One region of the Paraburkholderia sp. GV068 genome, then DNA from elsewhere that is predicted to be linked to it. Evidence: riboswitches for the same ligand, from Rfam matches in the RefSeq annotation. Region 1 holds a riboswitch; the other holds the start of a gene.

Evidence for each region. A riboswitch is a leader RNA that binds a small molecule or an ion and turns the genes downstream of it on or off. The one in region 1 is predicted to bind thiamine pyrophosphate.
Region 2: linked by a shared signal. The riboswitch ahead of thiC (phosphomethylpyrimidine synthase ThiC) and the one ahead of C8K18_RS28550 (FAD-dependent oxidoreductase) in region 1 are both predicted to bind thiamine pyrophosphate.

Annotation. Positions count from the first base shown of each region.
Region 1 covers NZ_QBUB01000019.1:19,965-24,378, forward strand. Annotated here, with positions in the region: gene thiE (thiamine phosphate synthase) at 1-444, opposite strand, end outside; gene C8K18_RS28540 (thiazole synthase) at 441-1,256, opposite strand; gene thiS (sulfur carrier protein ThiS) at 1,386-1,583, opposite strand; gene C8K18_RS28550 (FAD-dependent oxidoreductase) at 1,653-2,783, opposite strand; TPP riboswitch at 3,003-3,126, opposite strand; gene C8K18_RS28560 (ABC transporter ATP-binding protein/permease) at 3,533-4,414, shown strand, end outside.
Region 2 covers NZ_QBUB01000001.1:438,542-442,955, reverse strand. Annotated here, with positions in the region: gene C8K18_RS02030 (cytochrome b/b6 domain-containing protein) at 1-316, opposite strand, end outside; gene C8K18_RS02025 (thioredoxin family protein) at 353-1,195, opposite strand; gene C8K18_RS02020 (GreA/GreB family elongation factor) at 1,769-2,188, shown strand; TPP riboswitch at 2,411-2,529, shown strand; gene thiC (phosphomethylpyrimidine synthase ThiC) at 2,661-4,414, shown strand, end outside.

The DNA of each region.
Region 1 (4,414 bases):
ATCGCAGGGGAAGGAGTCGCCCGCGGCGTTGGTCCGCGTTTCGTCGCCGTCGCGCCACGCGAGCGCCAACACGAGCGCGTCGTGCGGATCGAAACCGCAGTCGAGGAACGCGGCGAGCGCGGGGATCCAGTCTTCGGCGAGATGGCCTTCCAGACGGTATTTTTCGCCTCCGAGATGCAGCGTCGCCTTGTTCTCGGCGGCTTCGACCACCGCCGCGCCCTGCACGAGCCAGCGCGCCATCTGTTCGCCGTGCCGCGCGGCATCGGCGAGCACGATCAGATCGCCGCCATTCGGCTGATCCGGCGCGGTCAGGCAGATGCGCCACGGCGCGTGCGTGGGCGGCCAGTCGCCGAGACGGGCGCGGATGCGTTCGGTCGCTTCGGTGAGTTCGTCGGCGGGCGGCCAGAACAGGTCGCGGTCTTTCAGGGCCAGGGTCTGCGTCATGCGGCGCTCCCGTCCTGATGCCAGAACGGCATGCCGACCACCGGCGTGCTCGCGTGCGCACTTTCGCGCTCGGCCATCGGTCCGGCGAGAAACGCCTGACGGCCCGCTTCGACGCCCAGCGCAAACGCGCGCGCCATCGCGTCGGGATGCGTGGCCTGCGACACCGCCGTGTTCAGCAGCACGCCGTCGAAACCCCACTCCATCACCTGGGCCGCGTGCGACGGCACGCCGAGCCCGGCGTCGACGATCAGCGGCACGTCCGGCAGCCGCTCGCGCAGCACCCGCAAGCCATACGGATTGATCACGCCCTTGCCGGTGCCGATCGGCGCGCCCCACGGCATCAGCGCCTCACAGCCGGCGTCCAGCAGACGGCGGCCGATCACCAGGTCTTCGGTGCAATACGGCAGCACCTTGAAGCCGTCCTTCACGAGCTTCGTGGCCGCCTCGATCAGGCCGACCGGATCGGGCTGCAGCGTGTAGTCGTCGCCGATCAGTTCGAGCTTGATCCACTCGGTTTCGAAGATTTCGCGCGCCATGTGCGCGGTCGCTACCGCCTCGCCGACGGTCAGGCAACCGGCCGTGTTCGGCAAAAGCGGCACGCCGTGGCGCTTGAGCAGATCGAAGAAGCCGGCTTCGGCGCCGCCTTCGTTCATCTGCCGGCGCAGCGCGACGGTCACCATGCCGGGGCGCGCGGCGTCGATCGAATCGGACAGCGATTGCAGCGACGGATAGCGCGACGTGCCAAGTAGCACCCGGCTCGCGAAGGGTTGGCCGTAGAGCGTGAGCGCGTCGGCGGTTTGGGGGGAAGTCATTTGCATCATCTGGTCTCCGGCAAGGCGGGGCGGGCGGCGATTGCTCGTGATCGTGCGTGGTCGTGCGTGGTCGTGTTCGCTCGTCTGCGATTGCGTGATCGGCTGGCTTGGTTTGGCGCGGCAACGCGCTCAACCGCCGGCCACAGGCTGCACGACGTCCAGCTTGTCGCCCGGCTGCAATGCGCGCGCCGCATGCTGCGTGCGCGCGACGAAATCGCCGTTCAGCGCGACGGCGAACGGCGGCCGCGCGCCGTACGCGGCGAGCGCATCGGCGACAGTCGCGCCCTCGGGCAACGACAACGGCTTCTGATTGATATGAATGTCCATGGTGTTCGAATACGGTTCAGTCGATGGCAATTGCGCAGGCGTTCGCAGCGTCGCGCCGGCGGCCGGCGCTCACGCGGGCTCCCGCGCGCGCTGCTCGTGGAACAGTTCGCTCCAGCGCGCGGCGCGCCGCCAGTCCGCGAACGCGTCGGCGTCGCCGATGCGTCCGTCCAGCAGCGCCGCCGCGAAGCGCGCGGCTTCGTCGGCGACCTCGGGCACGATCATGTAGCCATGCCGGTACAGCCCGTTCACGCGCAGCGTCTGCGCGCCGTCCCACAACAGCGCCGGCCGATGATCGGGCAAGGTCGGACGGCACTGCGAATTCAGTTCGAGAATGCGCGCCTCGCCGAAGCCCGGATGCACGGAAAACGCCGCGCTCAGCAGCTCCAGCGCGGATCGCACGCTGACGGGCGACATGTCCTCGCCTTCCACCTCGGTGGCGCCGATCACATACAAATCGTCCTGCTTCGGCGCGATGTAGAGCGGATAGCGCGGATGCAGCAGCCGCACGGGCCGCGTCAGATTAATGCCCGGCGCGCGCACGCGTGCGACTTCGCCGCGGATGCCGCGCAGCGTCGGCAGCACGGGTTTCGCGCCGAGGCCGCGGCAGTCGATGGTGATGCGCGCAGGCGGCAGCGCCCTATCGAGCACGGGCGTATTCCAATGCGTTTCCACACCGCGTTGCGCGAGACCCGCCGCCAACGCACGCAGCACCTGGCGGTTGTCCAGTTGACCTTCGCGCGGCAGCAGCCAGCCCTGGTTGAAGCGCCCCGCGAGCGCGGGTTCGGCCGCACCGAGTTGCGCGCCGGCGAGCGTGACGAAGCCGCCGTCCAGCAGTTCGGCCGGCGCGTTCGAGCGCACCCGTCTTTCGAACAACGGCGCCTCGGTCCGATCCGCGTGATGCCAGACGACGAGCGTGCCATTGCGCTGGAAAAACACCGGCTCGGGCAACCCGGCCAGCACTTGCGGCCAGGTTTCGAGCGATGCGGCGCCGAGCCGCGTGATCAGAAGTTCGGCGCTGGCGGCTTCGGCAAGCGGCGCGAGCATGGCGGCCGCGACCCACGCGGCGGCCTGCGAGCCGTCCGCGTCGCCGCGCTCATAAAGCGCCACGCGATGTCCTTCTCCGGCGAGCCGCCACGCGACGAGGCGCCCGCACAGACCGCCGCCGAGCACAGCGAAATCGGGTTGTGCGGCGCGGCTCATCGTGCGCGCTCCGCTTCGATACGACGGACAAAAGCAATGCAGCGCGCGTCAAGAACGGCGCGACAAGGAGCAAAACACATAACTGAACAATAGGCGGTCATCGAGTCCTTTCCGTACGGCCGACAAAAAGCGCGTACCCAGGACGAAACCGGCGGGCAAGGCCGGCCAGGCAACATGCGTACTCCAATGAAGTACGCCGCCCGGCGGGGAATGGAAGACTGGCTGCTTCCGGAAACTTCCCGCGCCGGTATTACCCGGATCGGGTGCAAAGGGTCTCTCTCAGCCTCGCAGCCGCAGCGTGAGAATCACGCCGCTCAAGTGCAAAGCACCCCTGTTTCGTCGAAGGTCATTAGACCATAAAAGGCGCGGCGCTCGCAAACGAGCGGCGCATCGCGCCGCGCGCGGCTTGATCCGGCACCACCTTTTGCGCCTTACGCTTTAGCCGGATGAGCGGCCCAGCGCTCTGGCACAATGCCACGAGAGATGACGCGGAAAACGCGGCATCGCGCGAACGGTCGGCGGTTATGTCGCGGCGGCGCTCGCGCAGAGGCGGCAACAATGACTGCCGGCTTTGCGCCGGCGCCGTGAATTAATTTTCGCTTAAGGGCTTCGCGCCAGAATCGGCAGTCGCCGCGGCGCCCGGCCGTCAGCCGCCGCGCCAGCATAGATGCACACGCACAGATACGAAGACCCGCGAGGGGTCGGCCCGCGTGGACCGGCCCGAATCGAACAGCACTCCCAGGACGCTCATGACAACGAATACTTCTGTCAGCCCCGCGCTGCCGCCCGACGAGAAAGTCTCCGCATGGAGCCTCATCAAGCCTTACTGGGTGTCGGAAGAAAAAAAGACGGCGTGGGGGATGCTCATCGCGATCATTGCGATGAACCTCGCGGTGGTATGGATCAACGTCCGCGTGAACCGCTGGAGCGCCGACTTCTATAACGCGCTGCAAACCAAGAACGTGCGCGACTTCCCGCATCTGCTGATGATCTTTTCCGGGCTCGCGTTCGGCTACATCATCCTCGCGGTGTACGGGCGCTATATGCGCCAGATGCTCGGCTTTCGCTGGCGTCAATGGCTGACCACGCGCTATCTGAACGAGTGGCTGCACGACAGCGCGTTTTACCGGATCGAGCGCGACCGCCTCGCCGACAACCCAGACCAGCGGATCAGCGACGACCTGCAGTCGTTCGCCACGACCACGCTGTCACTCACGCTCGATCTGCTGTCCACGGTCGTCACGCTCGTCTCGTTCATCACGATCCTGTGGGCGCTGGCCGGCGCGCTGACCATCACGCTCGGCGGCGTGCCGCTGCAGATTCCCGGCTACATGGTGTGGGCAGCCGCGCTGTACGCAGTGGTCGGCTCGCTCGTGATCCAGAAAGTCGGTCATCCGCTCGTGCCGATCAACTATCAGGCGCAGAAAGTCGAGGCCGATTTCCGTTTCGGCCTGATCCGTCTGCGCGAGAACGCCGAGCAGATCGCGTTCTACAACGGCATGGACACGGAGAAGACGAACGCCCATTCGCTGTTTGGCCGCATCCGCGATAACTGGTGGCAGGTCATGAAGTACACGAAGCGCCTGACCTTCGTGCTGAGCTTCTACGGCCAGATCGCCATCATCTTTCCG
Region 2 (4,414 bases), on a different contig from region 1:
GGAAAAACTTGCGCACGAAGCGGCCGCTCGCGAGATTCATCGCGAGATAAATCAGACCGTTGAAGACCAGCAGCCACATCGCGGCGAAGTGCCATTGCAGCGCGCCGCCAAGCCAGCCGCCGAGCGTGATTTCCGTCGGAAAACGAAACCAGGCGAAGACCGGCGACGCGTCGTAAATGCGCCAGCCGGACAGCATCATCACGATCGCGGCGAGTGCGTTGAGCCAATGCGTGACGCGCACCCACAGCGGATGGATTGCGCCGCTCGCGGGCGTGGCAGGCGGCGCGTTGCCGCGAACGACGTGAGGCGTGGCCATGAGACTCTCCTGTGATTTGCGGCGTGCGTCGTGCGTTCAATGGCAGAGCGGTAGATCGGCCACTTGCAGCACGTCGCCCGTTGCAGCGTTTTCGACGAAGGCGACGACGCCGAATTTATCGACTGACGGATTGGCGTTTGCGCTCGCATCCGCACCGTCGAGCCGTATATCGCGGCGAATCTGCAGCTTGCCGCCGACGAGCGGCACCGGCCCGATCCACTGCCGCACCACTCTCTCGTGATGCAAGGTTGCGCCGCGGTTTTCTCCTGCGCCGACCTGCGAGCTCAGCGCGTTTTCATAGACGGCGACATAGGCGTCGAGCCGTGCTGCGCTATCCGCAGTCCGGCTGTCGAAGCGGGCCGCGAGATCGAACGCGCCGCCTGGCTGCGGCTTCATGTCGAGCGCGATGTTCGCCTGCGCCGGCTCGGCGATCAGCTTGTCGACGCGGCTTTGGAAACTGTCCTGCTGCGACCACGTCCGCAACTCGCGTCCGCCGACGAACACTTCAGGCGTATAGATCGTGTGGCCGCCGGCAAGATCGGTAAGCGTCTGCTGACGCTCGGTGAAACGGTGCTGCGAGAAACGGTCCGTCCAACCGAGACCGTTCCAGTAGTCGACGTGCAACGCCAGCGGCACGACGCTTCGCGTGGCGCCGCTGTTCTTCCATTGACCGAGCCATGCGTCCGCGGGCGGGCAGCTATTGCAGCCTTCGCTGCTGTAAAGCTCGACGAGCGCCACGCGATGGGCGGGACTGCGCGCGCTGCACATCGCACTCGCCGCGCTCACGAGGCCGCTCGCGCACAACAACGCGAGCGCGGCAACGAGTGCGACGGCCCGCTTGAACGGCCGATGCGCCCGGCGTTTGATGACTGTTTGCATGACGTGCTCCGATCAGGATCTGCACGTTTGTCGAAGCGCGTCGCCGGTTATGACACCGCGCCGCAAATTTTTTTCGCCCGTTTGTTTTGTGTTGTTTGCGGGCGGCGTCCACGCGTGCTGGGGCGATGTCGCCAACTTTCTACACTGCGACTTACAACAACGAAATGTCCGCCAAGGTCGCTGAAAGACGCCGTGCTAACATGCTTGTGTCGATCGCGCCGCTTTGCTGTGGTCTTCTCATGACTCTGTTTTCAAGCGGCGCGCCACCCACTTCATTCGATAACCGCCGGCCACTCATGCGCTTTCCGACTTCCCGTGCCTTCACCCGCTTGCGCCCTCGTGGCGCAACCGGCTGCGCGCGCGTGGAACTCGCGCCGCAAAGGGCCGGCGAACCGTCGCGAACGCTTCTGCCGGCAACGGTTCCGCTTCTCGCCGCCCGGCACCCCGACTGACGCAGCCTGCTCCTTGCCTGAAGCTGCGTCGTCCCTCAAGGGACTGTCGGAGCGCCGGGCCGATCCCATCCGCATGACCTATTCTCGTACAGAGATTGCAGATCGAATTGGAGTAGCCGCCGTGAAGACGACCAGAAGGACCAAGCAGTGTTACCTCACCGAACTCGACGTCGCGCGTCTTGAGAAGCACGCCGCCGCGCCCGGCGCGAACGCCCGTTTTCAGGAGATGCTCGACGACGTACTGGAGCGCGCCGTGATCGTGGACTCCCGCGAAATTCCGGCCAACGTGGTCACGATGAACTCGCAGGCCACGCTCGTCGACGAAAGCAGCGGCGAGCAGATGACGTGGACGGTCGTCTATCCGCCCGACGCCGACTTCGCTCATGGCCGCCTGAATGTTTTTTCGCCGGTGGGCCTCGCGCTGCTCGGCGCGAAGCGCGGCGAGCACATTCACTTCATGCCGCCGAGCGGCGCCGAAAAAGTCCTGAAGCTCGAGAAAATCCTGTATCAGCCGGAAGCTGCGGACGACTTCACGCGTTAAGCAACGCGTGCCGGTGCTGCGGCGCGTCATAGCGTGCTGCATTCCGCGTTCTGCGTTCTGCATGCCGCGTCACTACAAGCATAGTGCGTAAATCGCGCATGCAAGAGCGCAGCGATTCTCCGCCCGCAGCCGCCGAAGCAAACCACCGCGTGCTGCCCCGCATTAGCACTCACGCATCGCGCGCGGGTTGCCAAGCAGCGCCCGCCCGGTGTATCGTGTGCGCTGCTAACGCGGGGGTCCTGCGTTGCACGGAAGTCGGAGGTCCGTGCCACGTGGGTGAGAAATACCCTTTGAACCTGATCTGGATAATGCCAGCGCAGGGAAGCGTACGGATTTCGCAGCCAGTCTCTAGCCTCACCTCTCGCGAATTCCGACTACTTCCATCTCGTCTCCTGCTTAGCGGCCCCACATTGAATGGGACCGGAGCAAGGCGTCATTGCGCTTAACTCCGGCCGACACACGGAGAACATGCATGAACGCCAATCCGAAGTTCCTTTCCGCCGACGCACACGTCGATGAAGCTGCCGTCGCGCCGCTGCCCAACTCACGCAAGGTCTACGTGACGGGCTCGCGCCCCGACATCCGCGTGCCGATGCGCGAGATCAGCCAGGCGGATACGCCCGACAGCTTCGGCGGCGAAAAGAATCCGCCGGTCTATGTCTACGATACGTCGGGCCCCTACTCCGATCCCGACGCGAAGATCGACATTCGCGCCGGCTTGCCCGCACTGCGTCAGCGCTGGATCGAGGAACGCGGCGACACGGAAGCGTTGACGGGTCTGTCGAGCGACTTCAGCCGCGAACGCGCGGCCGACACGGCCACCGCCGATCTGCGCTTCCAGGGCCTGCATCGCACGCCGCGCCGCGCGATCCCCGGCAAGAACGTTTCGCAGATGCACTACGCGCGTAAAGGCATCATCACGCCGGAGATGGAATACATCGCGATCCGCGAAAACCAGCGCCGCGCCGAGTATCTGGAGAGCCTGAAGACGAGCGGCCCGAACGGCGAAAAGCTCGCCGCGATGATGGGCCGCCAGCATCCGGGCCAGGCGTTCGGTGCAAGCGCGTTCGGTCCGAATGGCGTCACCGAAATCACGCCTGAATTCGTGCGCGAGGAAGTGGCGCGCGGCCGCGCGATCATCCCGAACAACATCAATCACCCGGAAAGCGAGCCGATGATCATCGGCCGCAACTTCCTCGTGAAGGTGAACGCGAACATCGGCAACTCGGCGGTGACGTCTTCGATCGGCGAGGAAGTCGACAAGATGACGTGGGCGATCCGCTGGGGCGGCGACACGGTGATGGATCTGTCCACGGGCAAACACATCCACGAAACGCGCGAGTGGATCATCCGCAATTCGCCGGTGCCGATCGGCACGGTGCCGATCTATCAGGCGCTCGAAAAGGTCAACGGCAAGGCCGAAGACCTGACGTGGGAAATCTTCCGCGACACGCTGATCGAGCAGGCTGAACAGGGCGTCGATTACTTCACGATTCACGCGGGCGTGCGTCTGCAATACGTGCCGCTGACGGCGAAGCGCATGACCGGCATCGTGTCGCGCGGCGGCTCGATCATGGCGAAGTGGTGCCTCGCGCATCACAAGGAAAGCTTCCTGTACGAGCATTTCGAAGACATTTGCGAAATCATGAAGGCGTATGACGTGGCCTTCTCGCTCGGCGACGGCCTGCGTCCCGGTTCCATTTACGACGCGAACGACGAAGCGCAGCTCGGCGAACTGAAGACGCTCGGCGAACTCACGCAGATCGCGTGGAAGCACGACGTGCAGACGATGATCGAAGGCCCCGGCCACGTGCCGATGCAGTTGATCAAGGAGAACATGGACCTGCAACTGGAATGGTGCGACGAAGCGCCGTTCTACACGCTCGGGCCGCTCACCACCGACATCGCGCCGGGTTACGACCACATTACGTCGGGCATCGGCGCGGCGATGATCGGCTGGTTCGGCACGGCCATGCTCTGCTACGTCACGCCGAAGGAACACCTCGGCTTGCCGAACAAGGACGACGTGAAGACCGGCATCATCACGTACAAGCTCGCCGCGCATGCCGCCGATCTGGCGAAGGGTCATCCGGGCGCGCAGGTGCGTGACAATGCGCTCTCGAAGGCGCGCTTCGAATTCCGTTGGGAAGACCAGTTCAACCTCGGCCTCGATCCGGACAAGGCGCGCGAATTCCACGACGAAACGCTGCCGAAAGATTCCGCGAA